4 regions of the Methylobacillus sp. DLP286 genome follow, and region 1 is predicted to be linked to each of the others. Evidence: predicted binding sites of a transcription regulator. Region 1 holds the regulator's gene; each other region holds the start of a gene.
What was found. The regulator sigma-54, encoded in region 1, starts transcription at its own class of promoters, with help from an activator protein. The targets are predictions, from matches to a motif close to TGGCACNNTTCCTGCT.

Region 1 (4,195 bases):
ACATTCTTCAGCGGAGACCCTATGCGCAACCTGCGTTATTCATTATTGCTTGCCATGTTGGCCGGCATGCTGTCTGCAACGGCACATGCCGAAAAGGCCGACCGGGAAAAGCCGATCGAGCTGGAGGCCGACTCCGTGCAGGTCAATGATGCCAAGAAGACCAGCACCTATACCGGCAACGTCATCCTGACCCAGGGCACGCTGGTGATCCGCGGCGACAGGCTGATCGTGCGCGAGGACAAGGAGGGATTCCAGCACAGCACGTCCTACGGCAATCCCACCACCTTTAGGCAGAAGCGCGACGGCAAGAACGAATACATGGAGGGCAGCGCCCAGCGGATAGAGTATGATGGACGCATGGACAAGGTGCAGCTGTTTACCAAGGCATGGGTCAAGCGCGGCGAGGATATCGTGCATGGGGACTACATCATGTATGACGCCAATGCCGAATATGCGGAAGTCATCAGCGGCGGCTCGCAAGCGGCGACACCTGCAACACCCACTGGCCGAGTGCGTGCCATTATCCAGCCCAAGAAGAAACCCGCGGCAGAAACTCCCTGAGCTCGATGGCTATTGGAGGGCCTGTGCTTGATGCAGGCCGAAGCAACTGCGCTTTATAGAGACGGCATCGATAGATATTGCATAAATGAGTGAATTGATCGTAGAAAGCTTACGCAAGAAATACAAGTCGCGCACCGTGGTGCAGGATATTTCCCTGCAGCTCAACAGCGGCGAGGTGGTCGGGCTGCTCGGGCCGAACGGCGCGGGCAAGACCACTAGTTTCTACATGATGGTGGGCCTGGTGCCACTCGATGGCGGACGCATATTGCTGGACGGCAAGGACCTGAGCCGGATGCCCATCCACCAGCGCGCGCGCATGGGCCTGGCCTATCTGCCGCAGGAGCCGTCGATCTTCCGCAAGATGACCGTCACGGAAAACATCCAGGCTATCCTTGAATTGCAGAACATGACGGCCGAGCAGCAGAAGGAACAGCTTGAATCCCTGCTGCAGGAGCTCCATATCACCCATATACGCAACAGCATGGCGGTGAGCCTGTCCGGCGGCGAGCGCCGCCGGGTGGAAATCGCCCGATGTCTGGCGACCAACCCCAGCTTCATCCTGCTGGACGAGCCGTTTGCCGGGATCGACCCGATTGCCGTGCTGGACATCCAGAAGATCGTACGTTTCCTGACCGAGCGCAATATCGGGGTGCTGATCACGGACCATAATGTCCGTGAAACATTGGGCATATGCGATCGCGCCTACATCGTGAATGAAGGCCGCGTATTCGCATCGGGGAAGCCCAGCGAGATCATACATAACGAAAGTGTAAGAGAAGTTTACTTGGGCAAGGATTTCCGCCTGTAGTCAACGCAGAATTAGAGAGATGAAACAAAGCCTACAGCTAAAATTTTCCCAAAACCTGGCATTGACGCCGCAGTTGCAGCAGTCGATCAAGCTGTTGCAGCTGTCTTCACAGGAACTCAACCAGGAGCTGGAGTCGCTGCTGCAGGCCAACCCCTTGCTGGAGCGCGTAGACGGCCCGGACGGCGCTGCCGAAATGTCCGAAAGCTACAGCCCTGCTCCGGATGCCGCAGTCGCCGCCCCCGCCAGCGAGGCGCCTGCGCCAGCCAGCGAGGAGTTGCCGCGCGTTGACGAATTCGGCGGCGGGGACGACTACTTCGAATCTTTCCAGGGCAGCAACCGCTGGGAGGAAGGCGGCGCCAACAATGACGACGACAACGACTTCAGCTTCCAGGAAGCGGTCAACCTCACCCTGCGCGAGCACCTGTTGAGTCAGATCAAGCTGTTGCCGCTGTCCGAGCGCGACCAGACCCTGGCGATGGTGCTGGTGGACGCCATCAACGACGACGGCTACCTCGAGCAGTCGCTGGAAGAACTGGCCGAGCTGCTGCCGGAAGAGCTCGAAATCGACCTGCTCGAACTCGAAACCGCGCTCAAGCATATCCAGAACCTGGATCCCCCTGGTATTGGCGCCCGCAACCTTGCGGAGTGCTTGGCATTGCAACTGCGCGCCCTGCCCGCAGAAACGCCTTTTGTTGATCTGGCGATCAAGGTTGCAGAGCAACACTTGCCTTTGCTGGCGAGCCGCGATTACACGCGCCTGCGCAAGCTGCTACATTGCGACGACGACGTCCTGAAAACGGTGCAGCAGCTGGTGACCCAGCTCAACCCGCGCCCGGGCGGCGAGTTCAGCCATATCACCTCGGATCATTACATCCAGCACGAAATCGTGGTGAAGAAGGTCAAGGGTATTTGGATCGCCAGCCTCAATGACGAAGTGGTGCCCAAGCTGCGCATCAACCAGCTTTATGCCGGCATCCTGAAACGTAATCGCGATAGCTCCAGTCAATACCTCATGAGCCAGATGCAGGAAGCGAAATGGATGATCAAGAACATCCAGCAGCGTTTTTCCACCATCCTGCGCGTGTCGCAGGCGATTGTGGACAGGCAGCGCAACTTCTTCGAGCATGGCGAAGTCGCCATGCGTCCGCTGGTGCTGCGCGAGATCGCCGACGAGTTGGGCCTGCATGAATCCACCGTGTCGCGCGTGACGACGAGGAAGTACATGCTCACACCGCGCGGCGTGTACGAGTTGAAGTATTTCTTCGGCAGCCATGTTGCGACGGAGTCTGGCGGTGCTTGCTCCGCCACGGCGATCCGCGCGTTGATCAAGCAGATGGTGAGCGAGGAAAACCCGAAGAAGCCGCTGTCTGACAACCAGATTACCGACATCCTTGGCAAACAAGGCATAGTTGTTGCAAGAAGAACCATAGCGAAATACCGCGAGTCTCTACAGATACCCGCGGCCAACCAGCGCAAGTCGCTTTGATTTGCGCGTTTTCAAGTAAGGAGAGCGTTATGAATTTGCACCTGACAGGACATCACCTCGACGTTACCCCAGCCCTGCGCGAATATGTGCAGTCCAAGCTGGCCCGACTCAGCAATCACTTTGACCATGTGATTGACCTCAAGGTCACGCTGAGCGTGGAGAAACTGGTGCAAAAGGCGGAAGCCACCTTGCATGTGCCGGGCAACGACCTGCACGCGGAATGCGGGGCGGAAAGCATGTACAGCGCGATTGACTCGCTGGCGGACAAGCTGGACCGCCAGGTAGTGAAGCATAAGGAAAAAGTCAGCAACCACAACCAGGCATCCGGAGGTCTGAAGCACCAGGCGGTCGAGTAACCTCCTCGTGAAATGCTGCAAAAGAGTGCCAAGTCTGTTTTTCATGCATGGATTTGGCGCTCTTGCAGCATATCCTTCCGCTTGTTCATTCCCAAGGTATTAAGCACACATGGCTGAAATCAGTGTTACCCAGCTTTACAAGGATACGCGCCGCAAGCTCAAGCTGAAATGGGTAGCAGGGTTAGCCGGCGGCGATAACCCCCTGACCAGTGAAACCGTGACCAAGCCGTCCCTGGCGCTGGTTGGTCATCTGAATTTCGTGCATCCCAACCGCGTGCAGGTGCTGGGGTGCGCAGAGATGGATTATTTGCGCAGCCTCAAGGCGCGAGAATTGTTCCAGGCCATCAAAAACCTGTTCTCAGCCGACTTGGCGGCCATCATCGTGGCCAATGGCGAAGAAGCGCCGGACGAACTGGTGGCCGCCTCCGACGAGTTCAGCACCCCATTGTTTACCTCCCCGTTGCGCAGCCCCGGCCTCATGGATGTATTGAGCCACTATCTTGCCCAGGCCGTGGCGGTATCGGAAAGCCTGCACGGCGTGTTCATGGAAGTGCAGGGCTTCGGCCTCATGATCAAGGGCACCCCGGCGATCGGCAAGAGCGAGCTGGCGCTGGAGCTGATCTCGCGTGGGCACCGCCTGGTGGCGGATGATATCGTCGATTTCTACCGTATCGCCCCTGACCGGCTCGAAGGGCGTTGCCCGCCGTTGCTGCAGGATTTCCTCGAGGTGCGTGGATTGGGCGTACTCAATATCCGCGCCTTGTTCGGCGACAACGCCGTCAAGCCGACCAAGCCGCTCGACTTGATCGTGCAACTGGAAATGGCCGATACCATGGTGCCGCTGGACCGGCTCAAGATCAAATCCCAGCATGAAAAAATCCTTGAGGTCAAAATTCCCAAGGTCGTGATCCCGGTGGCCGCCGGGCGCAATATCGCCGTGCTGGTGGAGGTGGCCGTGCGCAACCACATGCTGCTGCTGCGCGG
Region 2 (4,195 bases), 1.4 Mb from region 1:
ACCCCATGCCGCAGCATGGGGTTTTCTTGAGCGACGGCAGGAGGTTAGCCGACTGCGCGCAAAGCAGGCGCGCTGTCATGGCCGCGCACCAGCGGCAGTACTTCCTCCCCTACCCGGTAAGCCTCTTCCAGGTGAGGCGTACTGGCGAGGATGAAAGCGTCCGCGCCGAGCCTGACCAGGTCGTCCAGACGCTCGGCCACCTGCTCATAGCTGCCGACGATGCCCTGGGTCTGCCCGCCGCGCAGCAGGCTGAGGCCGGACCAGACATTGGGATGGATGATGAAGTCGCGGTAATCATTGAGCTCCTTCGGCGCATTGCTGCGCTGACGGCTGGCGCCGACGGAATCCCCGGTTTGCTGGGCGAAACGCTTGTAGCGCTCGCGCGCGGCGTCATCGAGGCTCTCAAACCCGCGCTGCACTTCGCGCCAGGCCTCCTCCTCGGTGCGGCGGGCAATGATGTCCACGCGCACTGCGCATTTGATCTTGCGGCCCAATGCGGCGGTGCGCTCCTTCACGCGGTCGAACTTGTCGCGCAACTGGTCGAAAGGCTCAAGCCATGAAAGGTAATAGTCCGCATGCTTGGAGGCGGAAGCCAGGGCCGCGTCGGACGAACCGGAGAAGTAAATCTCAGGAAAGTCCTGGCCCAGGAGCTGGGCCGGCAAGGCCGCATTTTCTACTTGGTAGAACTTGCCCTGGTAGGAAAAACTGTTCCCGCTCCATACGCCGCGCAATACGTCCAGGAATTCTGTCGTACGCGCATAGCGGTCGTCGTGCGGCGCCACATCGCCCCACCACAGTTGGGCAGGGCCGCCACCGCCGGTAATCACGTTGTAAAGGGCACGGCCGCCGGTGGCGCGTTGCAGACTGGCCGTCATGCGCGCGGCCACGACCGGGTTCAGGAAGCCGGGCTGGAACGCAATCATGAAACGGAAAGTGCTGGTCTCGCGCGCCAGGAACGAGGAAATTGCCCACGGCTCATCGGTCATCGGGAAGGAAGGGATCAAGCCACCTTGAAAGCCCGATATTTCGGCAGCACGCGCCACCTCGGCGATATAGTCGAGGTTGTTGAAACCGTCGCCATGGCCGCCGCTGAGGCCTTTTTGCACGATATGGTCGCCTTGCTGCTGCGACCAGTCGCCGCGGTGGTGCAGCTTGTTGCGCAGCGAGCTTGGCTCGCCGTGCGTTGGAATTCTCCAGAAAACATCAATTGCCATAATATATCGACTCCTCTATCAGGCTGCGCGCCGGCTGGCGCCGTTTATCAGGGAACGCAGCGGCGGCAGGACATTCTCGCCAATGCGGTAGGCCTCTTCCAGGCTGGGGACGGCGCCCAGGATGAACTGCTCGACGCCCGCTTCCGCCAGCGCGGCCAGCTGTTCCGTGACTTGCTCGAAGCTGCCGACCAGCACGGCGCTTGCGCCGGTGCTGACTGTGGTCAAACCTTGCCATAATCCTGCGGTATTACTGTTACCGCCTTGCTGACCGGTCTGTTCGGCATAACGCTTGGCGTCGAATACCGCTTCCTCCTCGGTTTCGCGCGCCAGCACATCGACGCGCAGGCCGATTTGCAATGTACGGCCCTGCTTGCTTGCCTGGTTGCGTAAAAGCGAGACTTTCCTTGCGACTTCGTCCAGCGGCTGCGCTTCCAGCACATGCACGTCGGCAAGCTTGGCTGAGAGGGCATATGCCTCGTCCGTCTCGCCGGATAGATAGATGGGAGGAACCTTCTGGCCGGAAAGCGGCCCTTGGAAGCCGCCTTGCAATACCTGAAAGAAGCGGCCGTCAAAGTCGTACCCGGTCGTGGTGATGACATTGCGGGCCACGGTGACAAACTCCTCCACCCTTGGATACAAATCCTCCTGCGCCGCGAAGTCGCCCTGCTGCCTGCGCTTCGCCTCGTCGGGCTCCACGCCGATTTGCCAGGCAAAACGGCCTTCGGTAAAGCGCTGGTAGCTCACCGCATTCTTGGCGGCATAGACCGCCGAGCCGCGAGATGCGTCGAACTCGGCCAGCACCGTCAAGTAGCGCGTCGCGCGGCTGAGGTAGCCGGCGACGATCCAGGATTCGTCGCCCTCAGGGTCGTTCCTGACCTTGATGCCGTCGAACTTGGCCAGTTCTACCGCCTTGGCGATCTGGTGCAAATGGTCGAAATAATTGAACCGCTGGCCGCGAGGATCGGTCACGCCCGGCAGGAAGTAAGGCCGGCTGTCGGCCCGTTCGCCCCGCGTGCGTTTCTCGGCGTCGGCATAGCGCCCATCCCCTGAGGTCGGCGCTTGCCAGAAAAATTTAACTGTCATGCATATCTCCGCGATATTTCTACTTAGATCATCATACTTATCGCAGAAACCATGCCATTCGCCTTTAATTCCCACAATTATTTTATGGGAATTTGCAGGGGTTTGAATCCTTTAGCTTATTTCACAGATTCACATTGCACGGGATTTTAATGCTGGACTTGAGGCAGGCATATTCGCGGCCCGAACTGTTTACATAAAAACACTTAGCCCTTTAATTTGCTCGAAAATAAACAGTTGCTGCTCAATAAGCAGCCATCTCTCGATTAAACAAGACTTGGTTATGGACTCTTTTTTGACCTGTGAAGATTGATGCTGTCTTTCAAATCGATTGTCACGGAGCGCGCGACCTCAGCGTAATCGGGGTCTTGGGAAGCATATAGGATTGCCCGGAAAGCACTGATAATCAAACCGGTGCCGTTTTCAGTCTGGCCTGCCTTGACCAGCGCTCTGCGGCTTTAAGGCCCCCCCCAATATCATGAGGCGCGTCGACAATGTCCTTTAAAAAGCCAAATATCGCGTCTGTTTGGCTTTTTAATGTGCTAAGGAAACCCGAACAAGTCAGGGTCGAGCTGCACACGATGAATTGCTTTCCTCCCAGGATTTCTCTAATTTTTCAATAAAGTTCATTTTTACTCAGCATTAGGTTGCCACATTCTCATCCGGTCCATTTTCAACAACGCTTTCTGTGCAAAACTACGGTTTATCCTATCCGTCTAAACCACGCCTGATGATGTCAGGCAAAAGCAGCATGTCATCCACCGCCTGCTCCGCGCCTGCCTCCAGCAATCTGCTGGCTGCCATGGTGCCGGTATAGGCGCATACCCGCATGCCTGCGGCGACCGCCGCCGCAACGCCGACATCGGTATCCTCGATTACCAGGCAGGCTGAAGGCTTGACTCCCTGGCTTTCTGCCGCCTTGAGATAGACGTCGGGCGCAGGCTTCGGCCTGCCCAGGTCGGCGGCACTGAATATCCTGTCGTTGAAATAAGGCAGCAAGCCGGTGATATCCAGCATTTCATGCACTTTGGCGGCACTGCTGTTGGAAGCCACGCAGTGCGGCAACTGTAGCTGCCGCAACACCTGCTCTACGCCAGCGACAGGCTGCAAGCTGTCGCGCAATGCGGCATCGCGCCTGGGCCGGTAACGGGCAAGAAAATCCGCACCCGGCCTGCGGCCATAAATGCGGGCGATGATGTCCATGCACTGTTCGAGCGAATGGCCGACAAAATGCCTGGCCATTTCCTCGATCCGGGCAGGTATGCCCTCCTCGTTCAATACGTCGACAAATATCCGGTTGGTGATTTTCTCGCTATCGACCAACACTCCGTCACAGTCAAACACGACTAATTCATAAGCAGGCATGATTCCCTTATTGCCCAGGAGCCGCTAACAAAATCCTGCCGGCCTTGCCGTACCACTTGTACTGCTGCTTTTGGCAGGACGGTTAGACAGAATCGCTAAGCTTGGTTGGCGGCTCTAAAGGTACGCTGTTCAAAGCGCAGAATGATGCCTTAAAACCAGGAGCTATGCAGCTCCCGGCTTTCACCTTAAGCGCGCAATGCTTCCGGCGAAGCCTGGGTGTTGGGATTCGCTGGCCGATCCAGCCCCAGCCTTTCGCGGTAGGTATTGCCGCTGTACTCCTTCTGGAAGATGCCGCGGCGTTGCAGCTCTGGCACGACCAAACGGGCAAAGTCCTCCAGCCCCTTAATCGAGTAAGGCGGCACGACATTGAAGCCGTCCGCGCCCTTCTCCACGAACCATTGCTCGATCAAGTCGGCCACGGTTTTTACCGAGCCGATGGCCTGGATGTGGCCGCGCGCCACCCGGAACTTGAGCACCAGCTGGCGGATGGTGAGATTTTCGCGCCGGGCCAGCTCCAGTTGCTGCTGGAAGCGGCC
Region 3 (4,195 bases), 440 kb from region 1:
TAGGCACGTTCACCGTGCTCGGAGGTGTCCAGGCCCTCGCGTTCAGCCTCTTCGCTGGCACGCAGGCCGATGACCAGGTCCACGATCTTGAACAGGATGTAACTGCCGATGCCGCCCCATACAATGGTTACGCCAATGGCTACCGCTTGTGCATAAAGCTGGCTGCCCATGGTCACGCCTTCTTCGTAGCCCACGCCGCCGAAATCAGCGCTCATGAGGATGCCGGTACCGATGGCACCGATCAGGCCGGCTACGCCGTGGATACCGAAGACATCCAGGGAATCGTCATAGCCAAGCTTGACCTTGAGGCTGGTGACCGCCCAGAAAGCGATGACGCTGGCAATGAAGCCCAACACGATGGAGCCGACAGGGCCTAGGAAGCCGCAAGCAGGCGTGATGGCAACCAGGCCTGCAACCGCGCCGGAAACGGCACCCAGCAGCGAAGGCTTGCCCTTGAACAGCCATTCGGCAAATACCCAGCCCAACACTGCGGCGCCAGTGGCCGCCTGGGTGTTGATCAATGCCAAGCCGGCAGTGCCATCGGCAGCCAGTTCACTGCCGACGTTGAAGCCGAACCAGCCTACCCACAGCATGGAAGCGCCTACCATGGTCAGCGTGATGCTGTGCGGAGGCATGGCTTCCTTGCCGTATCCGAGGCGCTTGCCGACGACGATGGCGCCTACCAGCGCTGCAATGCCGGCATTCATGTGAACGACGGTGCCGCCTGCGAAGTCAGCCGCGCCGAGGTCGCCCAGGAAGCCGCCGCCCCATACCATGTGGGCGATCGGGATGTAGATGAATGTCACCCACAATGCGAGGAACGCCAGTACTGCGGAGAATTTCATGCGCTCGGCAAAACCGCCGACAATCAGCGCAGGGGTAATCGCCGCAAAGGTCAATTGGAAGGTGACGAATACATATTCAGGAATGGTGCCGCCATCCAGCAAAGTGTCTGGCGTGATGCCGGACAACAGGGACTTGCTGAACCCGCCGATATAGGCGTTCAGGCTGCCGCCGTCGGTAAAGGCCAGGCTATAGCCGTAGACGACCCAGATCACGGACATCAGCGCCGTCGTCACGAACACTTGGGTTAGGACGGAAACCATGTTCTTGGTGCGAACCAGGCCGCCGTAGAACAAGGCGACGCCGGGAATGATCATCGCTAGCACTAACACAGTGGCGACGATGGTCCAGGCCGTATCGCCGGCGCTGAGCGACAGCACTGCTTCAGCCGTCGTTTCTACCGCTTCTGCGGCAGCGGGTGCAATTTCAGTGGCGACGGCTTCATCGACGATGACAGCTTCTTCTTCAGCAAGCGCAAAGCCGGAAAAACCCAGCGCGCCAACCAGTGCAATCATGGAAAGAATTTTTTTCATATCAAACCCCTTAAAGCGCATCTGTGCCGGTTTCGCCAGTACGGATGCGATAGACTTGTTCCAAGTCGAAGACAAAGATTTTGCCATCACCGATTTTGCCAGTTGTGGCAGATTTTTCGATAACTTCCACTACCTGGTCAAGTAATTCGTCGGCAATCGCAACTTCCAGCTTGACCTTGGGCAAAAAGTCGACAACGTATTCTGCACCACGGTAAAGCTCAGTGTGGCCTTTTTGGCGGCCAAAGCCTTTGACTTCAGTGACGGTGATCCCCTGCACGCCAATGGAAGACAGGGCTTCACGCACTTCGTCAAGCTTGAAGGGCTTGATGATGGCGGATACGAGTTTCATGGTTATCTCCTCTAATAAAAAGCAGAAAGGCAAGGCGATCTGCCTTGCCTTCTATCATGTCTGTCTTCTTAGAAAGTCTTTTGTACGAACAATGTCCAGTTTTCCTTACCGGAAAACACAGGGCCGTAAGTGAATGCACTACGGTCAGCATCGGTGTCGGTGTAGTAACCACCCACTACGATACCGTTATCCCAAGCCTTGCTCAGGCCAAGTTTCCAGTCTGTATAGTCGTATTCGTTAGGGCCATTGCCGAACTCTTGGCGACCAACGTGAGCGATGGCGCTATAGCCACTGTCACCAAATGGGATATCCAGAGTCAAATCGACATAGCTAGCGCCACGACCTTGGAAACCAAATGCAGACTTGCTTGGAGACCAGTTATAACGCAAAGAAACCCACTTGTATGCAAGACCACCGTAGATTTCAGTAGTGTCGGCGTTGTATGTGTTAGGGGCACTATTTCTACGACCTGGGTAGATGTATTGATTCACGCCAACATCATAAGTAATGCCAGTTTCACCGATTTCAGCAGTGTAACCACCGTAGATGTCCCATTCCATGCTTGAGCTATTGTATGCACGATCACCACCTGCACCATCTGCACCGGTGTCTGCTAGCCAGCTGATGCTGGAAGCCCATGAGCCTACATAGAAGCCACTGGAATGTGAGTAATCGATACCACCTTGAATAGCTGGACGATCACCAGATTGGCTGGTACCACGGAAGATGTAGTTGCTTGTGAGGCCGATGTTGTATGTAATGGTGTGAGGGGATGTAGCCTCAGCAGCTTCTTCGGCCATAACGGCGGCAGGTGCTGCAAAAGTGCCAACGATGGCGGCAACTAGAAGCGAATTACGCATGATTTACCCTTTCAAGGTTAAAAATAAAACAGCAACGAAAACTCTGCGTTGGGTAATAAGCAACACCTGTGCCATAAAAACAACATCCATATAAAACAACAGGTTAAGTGGTATTTTTTGGGAATTTTCCCGGTCTGGAATGGTGCATTTCTTGTTTTTTATTTGTAAGTGATTGAGTTTGTTATATTTAATTTGGATTTTTGCAGGTGAAAAACTGCTAAACTGCGGATGTTTTGGGAGGTTTTTACGTAATGAGTACTCCGTTTATTGATGAATTATCAAATAAAATCAAAGAAATATATTCTTCTTTGCCAGCCGATGGCGCAGAGCGCAATTTGCATGCACTATTACAGGGCGCATTCACTAAACTGGAGCTTGTAACGCGTGAGGAGTTTGATATCCAGGCGGAAGTGCTACGCAAGACCCGGGCTCAACTGGCTGATCTGGAAAAGCAATTAGCCGAGATTGAAACGAAGCTGGGGCAGTCTTCCTGAGCATGGCGCTGGCGGTTTTGCATAGCCGTGCCCTGGCCGGTATGGAGGCGCCGGAGGTCGCGGTGGAAGTTCACCTTGCCAACGGCTTGCCGAGCTTCACCATCGTCGGCTTGCCCGAAGCCGAGGTCAAGGAGAGCAAGGACAGGGTGCGTGCCGCCCTGCAAACGGCACAGTTTGAATTCCCGGCCCGCCGGATCACCGTCAACCTGGCGCCTGCAGACCTTCCCAAGGAAAGCGGCCGTTACGATTTACCGATCGCGCTGGGGATTTTGGCTGCCTCCGGGCAAATACCCGCAAAAGGGCTGGATCAATATGAGGTGGCGGGCGAGCTTGCGTTGACCGGCGAACTGCGCCCGATACGCGGTGCATTGGCCATGGCGTACAAGGCCAGGGAAAGCGGCCGTACCTTCATCCTGCCCCAGGAGAGCGCCGCCGAGGCGGCATTGGTGCAAGGCGCTACAGTCCTGCCTGCCGCTAGCCTGCTGCAAGTATGCGCCCATCTGGCAGGCCGTGAGTTGTTGGTGCCGCAACCAGTCAATATCCCGCAAAGCTTTGCAGTCGATGCCGATTTTGCCGAGGTCAAGGGGCAACTGCAGGCCAAGCGAGCATTGGAGATTGCAGCCGCAGGCGGGCACAGTGTGCTGATGTCCGGGCCGCCCGGCACGGGGAAATCCATGTTGGCCTCGCGTTTTGTCGGCTTGTTGCCCGCCATGACGGAGGCCGAGGCGTTGGAATCTGCCGCCATCCAGTCGTTGAGCAAGGGTTTCCGTGCCGGCGATTGGGGCAAGCGGCCTTATCGTGCGCCTCACCACACGGCTTCGGGCGTGGCGCTGGTGGGTGGCGGCGCGATTCCCAAGCCCGGCGAGATATCTTTGGCGCATCACGGAGTCTTGTTCCTGGACGAGCTTGCGGAGTTCGACCGCAAAGTGCTGGAGGTCTTGCGCGAACCCCTGGAATCCGGGCATATCACGGTCTCGCGCGCTGCGCGCCAGGCGGAGTTTCCCGCACGTTTTCAATTGATTGCCGCCATGAATCCGTGCCCATGCGGCTACTTCGGGCACCCCAATGGCAAGTGCCGATGCACGCCGGACCAGATAGCCCGGTATCGTCATCGTC
Region 4 (4,195 bases), 1.3 Mb from region 1:
CGAGCGCAGGGCGCTATGCGGACCGGCTGAGCATCAATATCGAGCTGCCGACGGCGGCAAGCCTGTCCGCGCTGGCGCCGGAAAAGGACGGCGCGGCCATCCGCATGTCGATGGCGCGGCTGCGCGAACGCATTGACGCCGGGAAGGACAAGACCGCCAGCGGCAAGCGCCCGCCGAAATTCTCCCCGGGCGGACAAAGCACGCAAATGATCGTCGGGGCGGATGCCACGGACGACAGGACGATACTCAGCGCCAGCGCCGAGCTGTATGGGCGCTACCGCTTGCGGCGCGTCTACTATTCCGCGTTCAGCCCCATCCCCGATGCGAGCCCGGCATTGCCGTTGCAGTCGCCGCCGCTGGCGCGGGAGCACAGGCTGTACCAGGCGGACTGGCTGATGCGCTTCTATGGGTTCGAGCCGAATGAAATCATCACCGGCGAACAAGGCATGCTGGCGCTGGACATGGACCCCAAGACGGCATGGGCGCTGCGGAACCGCGCCATGTTTCCCGTCGACCTCAACCGCGCGCCCAAGTCCACGCTGCTGCGCGTGCCGGGCCTGGGGGTGCGCAACGTGCAGCGCATCCTGGCAGCCCGCCGCGTGCGCGCGGTGCGGCTGGACGACCTGGTGCGCATGCATGCCCCGATCAACCGCATGCTGCCGTTTATCCAGTTGCCGGACCATCATCCCGGCGCGACGCTGGATGCCGCCAGCCTGTCGACGCGGCTCAAGGACACGCGTACAGCCCCGCAGCAGCTGGGATTGTTCATGTAAAGCACTGCCGGCGTCATATGCACAACGTTTATCTCCAGGATGAAACCGATATCGAAGGCTGGCGCGCCGCGGCGCGGCGGCTGGTCTCCCAAGGCGTCGCGCCGCAGGATGTGGACTGGTACGTGAGGCCGGCCGCAGATGATGTGGTTCAGGAAGATTTTCTGGCGATGGCGGATGATGCAGCGAACCCGGCTGGCGATCAATTTTGCGTTGCCGCTCAGGGAAAAGCCGATATTGTGCCGTCAGCCATGCCAGACGGGCAGCAGCCGTCTGGCGACAGCGTGCGCCTGATGGTGCCGCGCCAATTCGTCGAGCTGGTGCGCCCGGTGATCCTGCACCGGGCGCCGGAACGCTTTGGCTTGCTTTACCGGGCGCTATGGCGCTTGCAGCGGGAGCGTGGCCTGATGAGGCTGGCAGGGGATCCTGATATTGCCCGCCTCAACGCCATGGTCAAGGCGGTGCGGCGCGACATGCACAAAATGACGGCGTTCGTCCGGTTCCGCGAGGCCATGGTGGAGGGCCGGCCGCGCTATCTGGCCTGGTTCGAGCCGGAGCACCACATCATGGCGGCGATCGCGCCTTTCTTCATCGGGCGTTTCGCCGCGATGGACTGGACCATCATGAGCCCGCGCATGGGCATGCGCTGGGACGGCGACACGCTGCATTTCCTGCCCGGAGGCAAGCCAGAGGCGCTGCCAGCGGAGGATGCCGGCGAAGTGCTGTGGCTGAGCTACTACCGGTATATATTCAACCCCGCGCGCCTCAAGCTCAAGGCCATGCAAAAGGAAATGCCGAAAAAATATTGGCACAACCTGCCCGAGGCTGAGCTGATCGCGTCATTGATCGCAGGCGCTGGAACGCGCACGCAGGCGATGCTGGAAAGGGCGCCCGAGCCGCCCAGGCGCAAGGTCGTCGGCTATCGGCGAAAGCCGCGGCGTCCGGATATCGCTAGCGGAAACGAATAACGGCATTCAGCATGCGATAGAGAGCCGGTAAAGCAGCAAATGTCGTGGCTGGCATTTTTCGTGCTTTTGCTCGGGTAACCCGCAAACCGCGAACAACCATAAGAAGCCGCCATGCAAATATTCCTGTTCCCGCTATCCGCTTTTTTCTGCCTTTACTTTCTTGGTCTCCCAGCAGTATCCGCAGGCGATGGCTCATCCCAGGCGCAGGCCATGGATAGCGTGTGGGTGGCGATTTCCGGCGCGCTGGTGTTCATGATGCAGGCGGGGTTCGCCATGCTGGAGAGCGGCATGGCGCGCGCCAAGAACGCTGTGAATGTGATGATGAAGAACTACATGGATCTGGCGGTCGGGGCGTTGTTGTTCTGGCTGGTGGGATACGGCCTGATGTTCGGCGGCAACTCCAGCGGCTGGATCGGCACCGATCATTTCGCCTTGGCCTACGGCGACGACTGGAACGCCAGCATGCTGTTTTTCCAGTTGATGTTCGCGGCGACGGCAGCGACCATCGTGAGCGGCGCCATGGCCGAGCGCACGAGTTTCGTCGCCTACCTGCTGGGGGCTTGCGGCATCATGGCCTTGATCTACCCGGTGTTCGGCAGCTGGGCCTGGAATGAGCATGGCTGGCTCAGGCAGATGGGCTTCATCGATTTTGCCGGCTCCACAGTGGTGCATTCGGTCGGGGCATGGTGCGCGTTGGCGGGCATCATGGTGCTTGGCCCCAGGCTGGGGCGTTTCGGCAGCAAGGGCGAGGTGCACATGATCCCGGGGCATAACCTCAGCCTGGTGGCGATGGGCGGCTTCCTGCTCTGGTTCGGCTGGTTCGGCTTCAACGGCGGCAGCACGCTGGCGGCAGGCAGCGAGATCGGCCCGATTCTCTTGAATACGCATATGGCCGGCGCCGCAGGGGCGGTGGGCGCATTGCTGACTGCGCTGGCCATGCGCCAGCCGGTACTGATGGCCTACGTGGTCAACGGCAGCCTGGGCGGGCTGGTGGCGATTACCGCAGGTTGCGCCAGCATGGATGTGCCGTATGCGGTACTGACCGGTTTCGTGGGCGGGATCGTCACGATGTTCGGGGTATGGGCGCTGGAAAAATTAAGACTGGATGACGTGGTGGGCGCGGTGGCCGTGCATGGCTTCAGCGGCGTATGGGGCACGATTGCGGCCGGCTTGTTCCTCAAGGGCAATATGTTCGACCTCAACCAGGTCATCGTGCAGCTGATCGGGGTGGCCGTGGCTTTTGTCTGGGTTTTCCCTTGTGCGTTGCTGATGTACGGGGTGCTGGCCCGCACCATAGGCTTGCGCGTCAGCACCATGCACGAACAGCGCGGGCTGGACATCACTGAGCACGGCGAGGTGGGCTATCCCGAGTTCAACCGCGATGCCGCCTACCAGCGCGAACATGTCCAGCAGCTCAACCGGCTCTGAGTCGATCTATGGATATCGTGTTACGCCGCCGCGCAATCCTTACCGGGCTCAGGCCATTCCTCAGCGATGAGGAGTTGCTGCCTGCGGTGGCGTTATGGGAGCGAGAGTATGCCGGGCAGCCAGTATTTGCCCTGAGCAGGTTCATCGCGAAATGCTGCACACGGCCGGCGCTCAAGGCGCAACGCGGCCAGATGCTGCGTGCCGTGATCGGCGCCATGGAGTTGCCGGAGAGACAATTGCTGCCGGACCCGGGCGCCCGGGAGGGCGATGCGGCAACGGCGCAACGCACGACAAGCCTAAGCGCAGATGATAAAACCAGTATGTTCACCGTCCTGCTCCAAGCCATGCTATTGCTTATTGAGCCTGCATTGCAGGGTGCGGTTCGCAACCGCCTGTTGCAGCAGCTCGACAAGCAAAAGTTTGAAGGCGTGCGCCAGCAGGTATTGCAGGAGTGGCTGGCAGGCCATAATGCCACGCTGACCCACAGCTACAGCCTCGACCTGCTGCGGTCGTTCATCAACCAGGCTTATGTCGCGATGTGCGAAGCCCTGGGGCCGGTCAAGGCTGACCAGCTATTGGCGCAGGCGATCCGCCAGGCCGAGATACAAGGGCATCACCTGAGTTTTCGGGTGCATGATTTGTTGTAAGAGCCTGTTCACGATCTTTTCAAAGGGTACGTTGCCCCGGCAGGGTAGGTGATGCAAGGCGCAAACCGCAGACGTGCTGATTGCCCGGCGAGGATTTGCAACGCAGCAGCGGCTGCGCTGCCGGGGCAACCCGAAGGGCATGGCCCCAACACGCGCCCGCTCTGCGTTGCAGTCCTTGGCAAGGCAATGAGCATTACCTGCGGACTGCGCCTTGATCGGATACGTCCTGGAGCCATGCGTGCCCTATGAAAAGATCGTGAACAGGCTCTAGAGCTAATAAAAAAGGGAGCAATTGCTCCCTGTTCAATGCAATCAATCGCTCTTACTTCACGCGGTTCTTGTATTCCAATGTGCGGGTATCGATTTCGATCTTGTCGCCGAT

Region 2: ACWXTG_RS04225 (LLM class flavin-dependent oxidoreductase) is a predicted target of sigma-54. The motif match lies at 2,339-2,354, and genes of this name have one in related genera.
Region 3: ACWXTG_RS09690 (TorF family putative porin) is a predicted target of sigma-54. The motif match lies at 2,644-2,659, and genes of this name have one in related genera.
Region 4: ACWXTG_RS05700 (ammonium transporter) is a predicted target of sigma-54. The motif match lies at 1,788-1,803, and genes of this name have one in related genera.

The regions. Positions count from the first base shown of each region.
Region 1 is NZ_CM153145.1:2,460,238-2,464,432, forward strand. Features, by position in the region: gene lptA (lipopolysaccharide transport periplasmic protein LptA) at 55-561, shown strand; gene lptB (LPS export ABC transporter ATP-binding protein) at 647-1,369, shown strand; gene ACWXTG_RS11720 (RNA polymerase factor sigma-54) at 1,389-2,855, shown strand; gene hpf (ribosome hibernation-promoting factor, HPF/YfiA family) at 2,885-3,211, shown strand; gene hprK (HPr(Ser) kinase/phosphatase) at 3,321-4,195, shown strand, end outside.
Region 2 is NZ_CM153145.1:882,187-886,381, forward strand. Features, by position in the region: gene ACWXTG_RS04220 (LLM class flavin-dependent oxidoreductase) at 45-1,214, opposite strand; gene ACWXTG_RS04225 (LLM class flavin-dependent oxidoreductase) at 1,233-2,297, opposite strand; gene ACWXTG_RS04230 (HAD family hydrolase) at 3,003-3,659, opposite strand; gene ACWXTG_RS04235 (LLM class flavin-dependent oxidoreductase) at 3,845-4,195, opposite strand, start outside.
Region 3 is NZ_CM153145.1:2,015,961-2,020,155, reverse strand. Features, by position in the region: gene ACWXTG_RS09700 (ammonium transporter) at 1-1,376, opposite strand, end outside; gene glnK (P-II family nitrogen regulator) at 1,387-1,725, opposite strand; gene ACWXTG_RS09690 (TorF family putative porin) at 1,794-2,585, opposite strand; gene ACWXTG_RS09685 (accessory factor UbiK family protein) at 2,837-3,079, shown strand; gene ACWXTG_RS09680 (YifB family Mg chelatase-like AAA ATPase) at 3,082-4,195, shown strand, end outside.
Region 4 is NZ_CM153145.1:1,183,807-1,188,001, reverse strand. Features, by position in the region: gene ACWXTG_RS05710 (putative DNA modification/repair radical SAM protein) at 1-773, shown strand, start outside; gene ACWXTG_RS05705 (TIGR03915 family putative DNA repair protein) at 791-1,738, shown strand; gene ACWXTG_RS05700 (ammonium transporter) at 1,949-3,166, shown strand; gene ACWXTG_RS05695 (hypothetical protein) at 3,175-3,813, shown strand; gene efp (elongation factor P) at 4,136-4,195, opposite strand, start outside.